3 regions of the Mesorhizobium japonicum MAFF 303099 genome follow, and region 1 is predicted to be linked to each of the others. Evidence: predicted binding sites of a transcription regulator. Region 1 holds the regulator's gene; each other region holds the start of a gene.
The links. The regulator PhoB, encoded in region 1, activates phosphate uptake and scavenging genes when phosphate is short. The targets are predictions, from matches to a motif close to TGTCATNNANCTGTCAT.
Positions count from the first base shown of each region.

Region 1 (4,185 bases):
GCCATCTACGGCAGCATCGTGATGACCATCATCGGCATCATCGTCGGCACGCCGATCGGCGTGCTGGCCGGTACCTACATGGCCGAATATGGCCGCTTCTCGAAGCTCACCACGGTGGTGCGCTTCATCAACGACATCCTGCTGTCGGCGCCGTCGATCATCATCGGTCTGTTCGTCTATGAGCTGATGGTGCGGCCGATGGGGCATTTCTCGGCGATCGCCGGTGCCGTGGCACTTGCCATCCTGGTCATTCCCGTCGTCGTGCGCACCACCGAGGACATGCTCAACCTGGTGCCGAACGCCTTGCGCGAAGCCGGCACCGCGATCGGCGCGCCGCGCTGGGTGGTCATCCGCTCGGTGGCCTATCGCGCCGCGCTTTCGGGCATCGTCACCGGCATATTGCTGGCCATCGCCCGTATCTCCGGCGAGACCGCACCGCTTCTGTTTACGGCGCTGAACAACCAGTTCTGGTCGAGCAATCTCAACGCGCCGATGGCCAGCCTGCCTGTCACCATCTTCCAGTTTGCTCTCAGTCCCTACGAGGAATGGCAGCAGCTGGCCTGGACCGGCGCACTCATCATCACATTGACGGTTCTCGCGCTCAGCATCTTTGCGCGCAGCCTGACCGGACGCAGAGAGGACAAATGAGCCAGATGTTGTCTCCAGACATGACGATCGCCGCCGAGGCGGTGACCAAGGCCAAGATCGAGGTCAAGAACCTCAACTTCTACTACGGCCAGTCGAAGGCGCTGAAGGATATCACGCTATCGCTGCCCGAGCGCAGCGTCACCGCCTTCATCGGCCCGTCGGGTTGCGGAAAGTCGACGCTGCTGCGCGTCTTCAACCGCATCTACGAGCTCTATCCCAAGCAGACCGCCGAGGGCCAGGTGCTGCTCGACGGCCAGAACGTTCTCGACCGTTCGCAGGACCTCAACCTGCTGCGCACCAAGATCGGCATGGTGTTCCAGAAGCCGACGCCGTTCCCGATGTCGATCTACGAAAACATCGCTTTCGGCGTCAGGCTCTACGAGAAGATCAGCAAGGCCGAGATGGACGGCCGTGTCGAGCAGGCGCTGAAGCGCGCGGCACTGTGGACCGAGGTCAAGGACAAGCTCAATGCCAGCGGCCTCAGCCTGTCGGGCGGCCAGCAGCAGCGGCTGTGCATCGCCCGCACCGTGGCGGTGAAGCCGGAGGTCATCCTGCTCGACGAGCCGGCCTCGGCGCTCGACCCGCTGTCGACCGCCAAGATCGAGGAACTGATCGACGAGCTGCAGGCCGACTACACGATCGTCATCGTCACCCACAACATGCAGCAGGCGGCGCGCGTGTCGAAGCAGACGGCCTTTATGTATCTGGGCGAACTGGTTGAATTCGACCGCACCGAGAAGATCTTCACGTCGCCTCGCGAGAAGCGCACGCAAGACTACATCACCGGCCGCTTCGGCTGATCGCACGCATACGAGGACCAGGATCATGGCCGAACACACAGTCGCAGCCTTCGACGAGGATCTCGGACAGATCAGCAGGCTGATCAGCGACATGGGCGACCTCGCCGGCTCGATGGTCGGCGGCGCCACCAAGGCGCTTCTGAATTCCGACAATGCTCTCGCTCAGCGCGTCGTCTCCGACGACGCCATCATGGATGCGCGCCAGCGCGAACTCGACGACCGCGCCATCACGCTGATCGCCAAGCGCCAGCCTATGGCCGACGACCTGCGCCATGTGGTCGGTTCGATCCGCATGGCTGGTGACCTCGAACGCATTGGCGACCTTGCCAAGAACATCGCCAAGCGGGTCGGCACTGTCGGCCTCAGCGCCACGCCGCGCGACCTGTCGCATTCCATCGACGCCATGGCGCAGCTGGTGCTGATCCAGGTGCAGGGCGTGATCGAGGAGTATGCGGCGCGCGATGCCGCGGCACTGGCGAAGCTGCGCGCCGACGACGAGCGCATCGACGTCAAATACACCTCGGTCTTCCGCGAATTGCTGACCTATATGATGGAAGATCCGCGCAACATCACGGCCTGCACGCATCTGTTGTTCTGCGCCAAGAATCTCGAACGCATCGGCGACCACGTGACCAATATCGCCGAGAATGCGTACTATGTCCTGACCGGCACGCAACTGCCCGCCAACCGTCCAAAACAGGACGAGACGGCGATGTCGGCGCCGGCGGCCTGAGCGCAGGGGTAACCAATCGATGATCGCACCACGCATCATGGTGGTGGAGGACGAGGAGCCGCTCGGCGTGCTCCTCCGCTACAATCTGGAATCGGAGGGTTACCAGGTCGAGGTGGTGACACGCGGCGACGAAGCCGAAATCCGCCTGCAGGAGAACGTGCCCGATCTCCTGGTGCTCGACTGGATGGTGCCGGCGGTGTCCGGCATCGAACTCTGCCGGCGCCTGCGGATGCGGCCCGAGACCGAGCGGCTGCCGATCATCATGCTGACCGCGCGGGGCGAGGAAAGCGACCGTGTGCGTGGGCTCTCCACCGGCGCCGACGACTATCTGGTCAAGCCGTTTTCGACGCCGGAATTCATGGCTCGCGTGAAGGCGCTGCTACGCCGCGCCAAGCCGGAAGTGCTGTCCAGCGTGCTCAAGGTCGGCGACATCGTGCTCGACCGTGAATCACACCGGGTCTATCGCAAAAAGAGCGAGATCCGGCTCGGGCCGACTGAATTCCGCCTGCTCGAATTCATGATGCGTCATCCCGGCCGCGTGTTCTCGCGCAGCCAGCTGCTCGACAATGTCTGGGGCGAGACGATCTACATCGACGAGCGCACCGTGGACGTGCATGTCGGCCGCCTGCGCAAGGCGGTCAACAATGGCCGCATGCCGGATGTTATCAGAACCATTCGTGGGGCGGGCTACGCGATCCGCGAGGATTGAGCACGACCTGAATCAGGCGACGTTTTTCTTCGCGGCAAGGCCTGCTTTCGTTTGCACGCCCGGCGCGAAAATCTCCTGGTCGACAAAGGTCAGCGCGCGCATGGCGCAACCTTCGCGGATCAGCGGCAGTTCGTTCGGTTCGGTGTCGAAGGAGATCGATTCCGAGTGCTGGCCACCGGCGGTCTGGGCGATCGCCTCGCGCAATGCCGGCTCGATCAGGTCGAAGGCGGCGGCGCTGACGCCGACCATGGCAACGGGTGCTGGATCGATCAGCGCAAACAGGCTGCCGAGGCCGTAGCCCAATGCCTCGCCGGCCTTGCGGTAGGCTTCGCGCTCGGGTCCGTCGCGTTCGCGCGCCGTCGCGGCCAGCGCCCGCATCTGCGCGTCGCTGACATCGGCCACCGGCTCGGTGTCCTCGCTGAGCTGCCTGGCGTTGCGCCAGATGGCATAATTGCCGGCATAGGCCTCGACGCAGCCGCGCCGCCCGCAGCGGCAGAGCGCGCCGCCCGGCCGATGGATCATGTGGCCGAACTCGCCGCCCGAGGAATGGGTGCCGGTGAACAGCTCGCCCTTCAGCACCAGCCCCATGCCGATGCCGTGCGACAAAAGGATGGCGATGAAGTCGTCGCGGTAGCGCTCGGGATCGCGCCAGCGCAGCGCCACGGCCATCATGTTGCAGTCGTTTTCCATGGTTGCGGGGATGCCGAACTCGGCTTCGAGTATGTCGGCGAAGGCGATATCGGTCTGCGGCGTGATCGGCGACCACAGCATCGCCCGGGCCTCGGTGTCGGTGATGCCCTGGATCGCCAGCGCGATGCGGGCGACGCTGCGCACGTCGATGTCGGGATCCTCGAGACGCCGCCTTACGATGGCCACGCACTCGCCGATCAGCGCCTCGCGCGACATGGTCAGCGTATCCAGCCGGCGCTGTTCTTCCGATATCACCTGGCCGGCATAATCGATGACGGCGACGGAGAGGAAGTTCAGCGACAGCACCACGGTCATCACTGCCGCGGCCTCCGGGTTAAGGCCGAGACCGACCTGCGGCCTGCCGCGTTTCAGCGCGCCGGCCTCGCTCGGCTTTCCCTCGGCCAGTATGCCTTCGCCGATCAGGTCGGAGGAAATCGCCGATATGGTCGAGTGGCTGAGGCCGGTGGTCGCGGCGATCTCGGTGCGCGAGGGCCGACCGGCCCGGCGCACGGCGGCAATCACCATGGCGCGGTTGCGCCGGCGCAGATCGTCGTGGCGGATTCCGACCGACATGTTTCTCACATCCTCCCCGTCGCCGCGGTTCT
Region 1 is NC_002678.2:2,993,104-2,997,288, reverse strand. Features, by position in the region: gene pstA (phosphate ABC transporter permease PstA) at 1-648, shown strand, start outside; gene pstB (phosphate ABC transporter ATP-binding protein PstB) at 645-1,448, shown strand; gene phoU (phosphate signaling complex protein PhoU) at 1,474-2,181, shown strand; gene phoB (phosphate regulon transcriptional regulator PhoB) at 2,201-2,890, shown strand; gene MAFF_RS15630 (ROK family protein) at 2,903-4,153, opposite strand.

Region 2 (4,185 bases), 1.5 Mb from region 1:
GCGCCAGCTTGGCGGCGAGACAATCATGCTGACCGGCACCGAGATGCAGCTCGGCCGCTCCGAAACCATTGCCGACACCGCCAAGGTTCTGTCGCGCTATGTCGACGCGATCATGATCCGCACCACCTCGCATGACCGGCTGCTGGAGCTGACCGAGAACGCCACGGTGCCGGTGATCAACGGGCTGACGGACGATACCCATCCGTGCCAGCTGATGGCCGACATCATGACCTTCGAGGAGCATCGCGGTCCGGTGGCCGGCAAGACCATCGCCTGGACTGGCGACGGCAACAATGTGCTGCATTCGCTGCTCGAAGCCTCGGCGCGGTTCCGCTTCAACCTCAACGTCGCCGTGCCCGAGGGCAGCGAGCCGGCGCAGAAGCACATCGACTGGTCCAAGGCGCATGGCGGCAAGCTGCATTTCACCCGTTCGCCCGAGGAAGCCGTCGACCAGGCCGACTGTGTCGTCACCGATTGCTGGGTGTCGATGGGTCAGGAGCACCGCGCCCGCGGCCACAACGTGTTCTCACCCTACCAGGTCAATGCCAAGCTGATGGCGCATGCCAAGCCGGACGCGCTGTTCATGCACTGCCTGCCGGCGCATCGCGGCGAGGAAGTGACCGACGAGGTTATCGACGGACCCCATTCGGTGGTCTTCGACGAGGCCGAGAACCGGCTCCACGCCCAGAAGGCGGTGCTTGCCTGGTGTCTTGGGGCTTGAAGTGTCTTGGAGTTTGAAAGGTCTGGGCGCTTGATCTGCGGGGGCGCGATGCCTATCTGCGCCGCATCACGCAAATCAAGCGCGTTTGGACGCATGCACCCCAGGGGGCGGCATGGTCGCGCCCTGGAGCTTTGTCATGTTGGAAACGCATCAAGTGACTGAACATCACCCCAAACTCGGCGAGTTCGGCTATGCCGGCGACGACCATGTCGTGCCGTTCGAGGTTGGCCCGCTCGATGTGCGCGGCCGCACCGTGCAGCTCGGGCCGATGCTCGACGCCATTCTCAGCCGCCACGATTACCCCGAGCCGGTCGCCCGCCTGCTGGCGGAAGCCTGCGTGCTGACGGTGCTGCTCGGCACCTCGCTCAAATTCGAGGGCAAGTTCATCCTGCAGACCCGCACCGACGGGCCGGTCGACATGCTGGTGGCGGATTTTAGCACGCCTTCGGCGCTGCGCGCCTATGCGCGCTTCGATGCCGACAGGCTCGAGGCTTTGGTCGCGGCAGGTGAGACATCCCAGCAGACGCTGCTCGGCAGCGGCGTGCTGGCGCTGACAATCGACCAGGGCGCCCATACGCAGCGCTATCAGGGTATCGTCCAGCTCGACGGTGAAACCCTGGAAGACGCGGCGCGCACCTATTTCCGCCAGTCGGAACAGATCCCGACGGATATCAGGCTCTCTGTCGCCAAGCTTTTGACGCCCGGCGTCGGCGGCGCGCGCGAGCAGTGGCGCGCCGGCGGCATCCTGGCGCAGTTCCTGCCGCAGTCGCCTGAGCGCATGCGCGTTCCGGACCTGCACGGCGGCGACGGCGATCCGCGCGAGGAGATCCATGATCCCACGGACAATTCCTGGCAGGAATTGCTGGCGCTGCTCGGCACGATCGAGCCGACCGAACTGATCGACCCGACGATCGGCGCCGAACGGCTGCTCTATCGCCTGTTCCACGAGCATGGCGTACGCGTCTTCGGCGGCGTTCCCGTCGGCGACCAGTGCTCATGCTCCAGGGAAAAGATCCGCGGCATCCTCGAGGGCTTCTCCGCGCAGGAGATCAAGGACAGCACCGAGGACGGCGGCATCCATGTCGCCTGCGAATTCTGCTCGAAGCAGTACGACTTCGACCCGGCGGAATTCGCGGCGGCTCAGTGAGGCAATCCCTTCTCCCTGTAAAACGGGGAGAAGGACGCTAATTCACCGTCCGTCTGGTCCCCGGCAGGTCCAGCGAGAACGCCGGGATGGCGATGTCGAAGGTCTCGCCACGCTTGTTGCGCATCGTGTAGTGCCCGACCATGATGCCTGATGGCGTCGAGAGCGGGCAGCCAGACGTATATTGATAGCTGTCGCCGGGATTGAGTTCGGGCTGGTCGCCGACGACGCCCGGGCCGCGCACTTCCTCGACCCGGCCGGCGCCGTCGGTGATGTGCCAGTAGCGTGACAGAAGCTGCACGAATTCGTCCGACTGATTGTCGATCGTTATCTGATAGCCCCAGACATAGCGGTTCTCGGAAGGATCGGAGCGATCCTCGAGGTAGAACGGCCTGACCTGCACTTCGATGTTGCGCGTGACGGCGCGGTACATAAGCGGCTCCAAAACAGTCAGAGCATGATCCCGAAAAGTGGGAACCGGTTTTCTCGGAAAAACGGGTTTCCGTTTGTCCAGAGATCATGATCAAACCAACAGAACTTTCGGCGCTCCCGGCGAGCGGGTCAACGTGCGCGTCTTGTCGCGCCTCGTCTTGAAACGCAGGTGCCGGCAAAGAATGTCATTTAAGTGACACATGACAATGGTGGTGTGCACGCACCGGGCGACTCGGCGCTCTGTCGAACTGTTGAAAACGGCCACGATGCGGCCGTCTCTTCTGGAGTGACCAGATCTCGATGGAACTCACTCTCATAGCCGCCTCGCTTTCGATCGCTCTTATCCTTTCAAACGCCGCCAGCATCCTGCTCGCCGCCTCACAGCTGAAACGGCGCACCACGATCGCGCGGCCAGTCCGCAAATCGCCGCCAGTATCGATCGTCATACCGTCGCGCGGCGTCGAGCCGTTCACGCAGGAGACGCTGGAGCGCGCCTTCTCACTCGAGTGGCCGCGCTACGAACTGATCTTCTGCGTTGCCCATGGCGACGACCCGGTGGTCAGGTTGATCCGGGCCGCCATTGGCCGCTTTCCAAAAGTGCCGGCCCGGCTGTTGATCGGCGACGACCGCGTCAGCGCCAATCCCAAGCTCAACAATTGCGTCAAGGGCTGGGAAGCCGCGCGGCACAACTGGGTCGTCCTGGCCGACTCCAACGTGCTGATGCCGAGAGACTACATCCAGCATCTGATGGCGGCGTGGCGGCCGGATACCGGCCTTGTCTGCTCGACGCCGATCGGCTCGCGGCCGGAGGGCTTCTGGGCCGAGGTCGAATGCGCCTTCCTCAACACGCTGCAGGCCCGCTGGCAGTATGCTGGCGAGGCGCTCGGCCTTGGCTTTGCCCAGGGCAAGAGCATGCTGTGGAACAAGCCGATGCTGGATGCCAATGGCGGCATCCGCGCGCTGGCCGCTGAAATCGCCGAGGACGCCGCCGCAACCAAGCTGGTCAATGGGCTTGGCCTGCGAGTCAATCTTGTCGCGGCACCCTTCGAGCAGCCGCTTGGCCGGCGCACGCTGGACGCGATCTGGTCGCGCCAGGCTCGCTGGGCGCGCCTGCGCCGCGTCACCTTCCCGCTGTTCTTCGCGCCGGAAATCCTGACTGGCGCGGTGGTGCCGTTGATGCTTGCACTGGTTGCGGCGGCAAGCGCCGGCTTCAGCCTGCCGCTGACGGCCATCGCCGTGCTGGCCGCCTTCTACCTTCCGGAATGCGCCCTGGCATGGTCCAAGGGCTGGCACCTGTCGCCGCGCACGGTCGCGGCGATGATTGCGCGGGACTTGATGGTCCCAGCTATGTGGGCACGCGGCTGGCTTGGCGGCGCCGTCGACTGGCGCGGCAATGCGATGACCATCGGCACCAAGGCGGCCGAACTGGAAGAGGCGTCGTCGCGCGCCTGATCGCGGCGCCGACGCCGCTGCCTCGACGGCTCCCTATTTGGCGGCCTTCAGCGCCTGCGCGATATCTTCCAGAAGGTCGTCGGTATCCTCCAGGCCGACCGACAGCCTGAGCGTGCCCGGCCCGATGCCGAGTTCGGCGCGCGCCTCGTCGCTCAAATTCTTGTGGGTGGTCGTCGCCGGATGGGTGATCAGGCTCTTGGCGTCGCCGAGATTGTTGGAGATCAGCACAATATCGAGCGCGTTCTGCAGGGCGAAGGCCGCCTGCTTGCCGCCTTTGACGTCGAGGCAGATAAGTGTCGAGCCGCCCGACATCTGCTTCTTGACGATCTCGGCCTGCGGATGGTCGGCGCGGCCGGGATAGATGACGCGGGCGATCTGCGGCTGCTCGGCCAGGAAATCGGCGATCTTGCCGGCGCTCTCCGTTTGCTGGCGCACG
Region 2 is NC_002678.2:4,538,264-4,542,448, forward strand. Features, by position in the region: gene argF (ornithine carbamoyltransferase) at 1-721, shown strand, start outside; gene MAFF_RS23120 (Hsp33 family molecular chaperone) at 834-1,868, shown strand; gene apaG (Co2+/Mg2+ efflux protein ApaG) at 1,906-2,298, opposite strand; gene MAFF_RS23130 (ceramide glucosyltransferase) at 2,598-3,749, shown strand; gene MAFF_RS23135 (O-succinylhomoserine sulfhydrylase) at 3,783-4,185, opposite strand, start outside.
Region 2: a site for PhoB is predicted at 2,481-2,497, ahead of MAFF_RS23130 (ceramide glucosyltransferase). Genes of this name have one in related genera too.

Region 3 (4,185 bases), 2.4 Mb from region 1:
TTTCACCGATATGAGCCGGCTGGCGCTCGAAATCGCTGGGGAAGGGCGCTAGGCCGCCTGCCGCCGGCGCGGGACCCGCCCCGGGTTCCGCGCCTTTTGAATCTCGCAGTCTCAGGCCCCAACCGGTTGGCCGTCCTTGCGGCGGATGGCGACGACCGATGGCCGCGGCGGCTGGCCGTCCTTGAAATCGGGCCACAGCGACTGCGCCTTGTCGAGCGTCTCGGCATCTTCGGAGGGATGCTGGACCGAAAGGAACAGCGTCGTGCCATCCGGGGTGAAGCAAGGGCCGGTCGCTTCGGCGCCATGCGGGCAGGTGAACAGCAGCTTTGGCAGGCCGCGCGTCGGGCCTTCCGTGTCGACGCCATAGACGCCGTCGGGCAGGTCGAAATCATTGGCGCCGTCGGTCGCCACCCACAGCCGCCCGGCCGGATCGAATGTGATGTTGTCGGGGCAGACGAACCAGCCATTGTCCGACGTGTCGGGATGGAAGGTGGCGCCGACTTTGGCGTCCTTGGGATTGCCGCAGAGCACGAACAGGTCCCAGGCGTATTTGTCGGCGGTGTGGTCGGCCTCGATGCCGCGGCCGCCTGGCGGGATCAGCTCGACGATGTGGCCCCAGAGGTTTTCGGGTCGCGTATTGGCCGGGTTGACCTTGGATTCGTCGCGCTTCTTGTTCTTGGTCATGACGGCGTAGACGCGGCCGGTAACCGGATTGGTCTCGATGTCCTCCGGCCGGTCCATCGGGGTCGCACCGAGCGCGTCGGCGGCAAGGCGCGTCTTCAACAGCACGTCGGCCTGGTCGGCAAAACCGTTTTCCGCCGTGAGCTTGCCCTGGCCGTGGACCAGCGGCAGCCATGTCATCGAGCCGTCGGCGTCGTAACGGGCAACCGAGAGCACGCCATCATCGAGAAGGCCGTTGCTGGAAGCCGGGTTCGTCTTGTCGTAAGCCTTGTTCGAGACGTAGCGGTACATGTATTCGAAATAGTCGTCGTCGCCCATGTAGACGACGATGCGACCGTCCTTGTTGAGGACGACCGTAGAGGCCTCATGCGACATGCGGCCAAGGGCCGTGCGTTTCACCGGCCTCGACCTGGGATCATAGGGGTCGATCTCGACCACCCAGTCGAAGCGGTTCGGCTCATTCGGTTCCTTGTCGATGTTGAAGCGGTCGTGGAAACGGCCACGGCCGTAGATGTCGGAGCCATCGAAGCCGTAGCGATCGAGAATATCGGCGGTCGGCGCCTTTTTCGGGTCGCCGCCGAACAGGTCGGAAACGCCTTCCTCGCAGGTCAGCACAGTGCCCCAGGGGGTGAAGCCGCCGCTGCAATTGTAACTGGTGCCGAGCACCTTCGTGCCGGTCGCATCGGCGGAGGTCTTCATCAAGGCATGGCCGGCCACCGGTCCCGAAACAGCCATTTCGGTGTTGGCCGTGACGCGGCGGTTGAGCGGGCTGTCCTCGACGGTTTGCCACTTGCCGTCCTTGAGCATGATTTCGACGATCGAATGGCCCATCGCCGCCAGGCCGAGATCGACCTGTTCCTTGCTCATCGCCTTGCCGGCGCCGTCCTCGGTCATGCCGGGGAACATCACATTGGGTGAGATGTATTCGTTGTTGACGCAAAGCAGGCCGTGGTCGGAGTTCACCGAACCCTTGGGCAGTGGCAGGAAGGCGATGTAGTCGCAATTGTAGCCGAAACGCTTGTCCTGCTCGTCGGCAGCGACCTTGTTGCCGTCGAAATCCAGCAGGCCGGCGACAAGCGGATCGCCCCAGCGGGCGACGATCGTGGTTTCATAACCCTCGGCAGCGGCGTGGGTCTTGTCGTAGACGCGCTTCAGTTCGGAAAAACCGAGGGTGGAAAGTGCAGCAGCCGCATGCGTTTCGCCGGCAAACAACGAGCCGACAAAGCTGCCGCCGGCGATCACGGCGCCAGATGCCAGGCTGCCTTTCAGTAGGGACCGGCGCGAGACGCGCTCGGCGATGATTTCGCGAATGACAGGGGAGGATGAAGACGGGGAATTGGCCATGTGTCTGCCTCTCGATGTGGATGGTGACGGCGCACCGCTGCCTATCCAGCTTCGGCTACATCCAGATGACACGAGAGGGCGACACGGCTTGTGGTCCGTACGGCGGCGCCGTTCGAGGGAAGGCCTATGGATTGCTGCCCAGGGTGCAGGTCGAGGCGGTGAAGGCGCCGTCGGGCTGCTTCATGATGATGTCGAAGGAGGGCGGGTTCTGGCCGTCCAGCGTTGCCTGGGTCATCGACAGCGAGTTGCCGCCGGCGGTGTAGCCGCCGAGCGGTCCCAGCCAGGAGATCTCGCCATTTGCATTCATCTGATAATTGTAAGCCTGCTGGGCGGTTCCGAAGGTTACCGGGCCTGTATAGACGTTCCCCTTGATGGTGATGTCGCCGAGGTCGAGGAACATGCCGAGCAGGTAGACTTCGCAGTGATAGGTGCCGTCAGGCATCTTGCCGTCGCTGAAGTCGGCGTGTGCGGCGCCGGTCGCTGCCGCCAGAAGCACTGTGCCGATAAGAATGCGTGAAATCAGGGATGCCATGACGCCGCTCGGTTAAGCAGCGAGCTTGCCCTATTTTTGCGCTGTGCCGCAACATTTGTCGTTCTCGCCTCGCGTCCGGAGGCCAAAATCTAGGCATTTGGTGGAATTGGGCAGAAATTAGGCATCAGCTGTGTGCGCTGCGCAAATTTCCCTCAACCAATTTTTAACCGGCTCTCCTTTGTTTGTTCAATCTAATATACTAATCATCTGATAATGTTTGAATATTTGCCGTTTTTCAGAATCCCGACAGCGGTTGGCATGGGGGTTGCATTGTATTGTTGCGGTGCAATCAACCAGCTTGGGAGTCTTCCGTATGAGGGGTAATTTCTCGACAATAACAAAAATGTTTTCGGCGAGCGTGGTTGCCGCCGGCCTGTTGATGTCGGCTCCCGCCAGGGCGGCCGACGATACGATCAAGGTCGGCATTCTCCATTCGCTGTCGGGGACCATGGCGATTTCGGAGACGACGCTGAAGGACGCCATGCTGATGCTCATCGATGAGCAGAACGCCAAGGGCGGCCTGCTCGGCAAGAAGCTTGAAGCCGTCGTCGTCGATCCGGCGTCCAACTGGCCGCTGTTCGCCGAAAAGGCGCGCGAGCTGATTTCGAAGGACAAGGTCGCGGCGGTGTTCGGCTGCTGGACCTCGGTGTCGCGCAAGTCGGTGCTGCCGGTGTTCTCCGAGCTCGACAACATCCTGTTCTACCCCGTCCAGTATGAGGGCGAGGAAAGCGAGCGCAACGTGTTCTATACGGGTGCCGCACCGAACCAGCAGGCCATTCCGGCGGTCGACTATCTGATGAGCAAGGACGGGGGCTCTGTGAAGCGTTGGGTGCTGGAAGGCACCGACTACGTCTATCCGCGCACCACCAACAAGATCCTCGAAGCCTACCTGAAGTCCAAGGGCGTCGCGGCCGAGGACATCATGACCAACTACACGCCGTTCGGCTTCTCCGACTGGCAGACGGAAGTCTCGGCGATCAAGAAGTTCGGTTCGGCCGGCAAGAAGACCGCCGTCGTCTCGACCGTCAACGGCGACGCCAACGTGCCGTTCTACAAGGAACTCGGCAACCAGGGCATCAAGGCCGAGGACATCCCGGTGATGGCCTTCTCCGTTGGTGAGGAAGAGCTCGCCGGTCTCGACACCAAGCCGCTGGTCGGACATCTGGCCGCCTGGAACTATTTCGAGAGCGTCAACACGCCTGAGAACAAGAAGTTCATCGCTAACTGGCACAAGTTCATCAAGAACAACAAGCGCACCACCAACGACCCGATGGAAGCCCACTATATCGGGTTCAACATGTGGGTGAAGGCGGTTGAAAAGGCCGGCACCACCGATCCGGACAAGGTCATCGATGCCATGATCGGTGTTTCGGTGCCAAACCTGACCGGCGGTTATTCGACGATGATGCCGAACCACCATATCACCAAGCCGGTGCTGATCGGTGAAATCCAGGCCAATGGCCAGTTCGAAACGGTCTCGAAGACGCCGGGTCTGGTGATGGGCGACGAATGGTCCGACTACCTGCCCGACTCCAAGGACCTGATTTCCGATTGGCGCGCGCCGCTCAGCTGCGGCAACTTCAACGTCAAAACCGGCAAGTGCGGCGGTAAGGGCACGAACTGATCCT
Region 3 is NC_002678.2:598,560-602,744, reverse strand. Features, by position in the region: gene MAFF_RS04205 (DeoD-type purine-nucleoside phosphorylase) at 1-52, shown strand, start outside; gene MAFF_RS04200 (PhoX family protein) at 112-2,025, opposite strand; gene MAFF_RS04195 (hypothetical protein) at 2,150-2,557, opposite strand; gene urtA (urea ABC transporter substrate-binding protein) at 2,901-4,181, shown strand.
Region 3: a site for PhoB is predicted at 2,080-2,096, ahead of MAFF_RS04200 (PhoX family protein). Genes of this name have one in related genera too.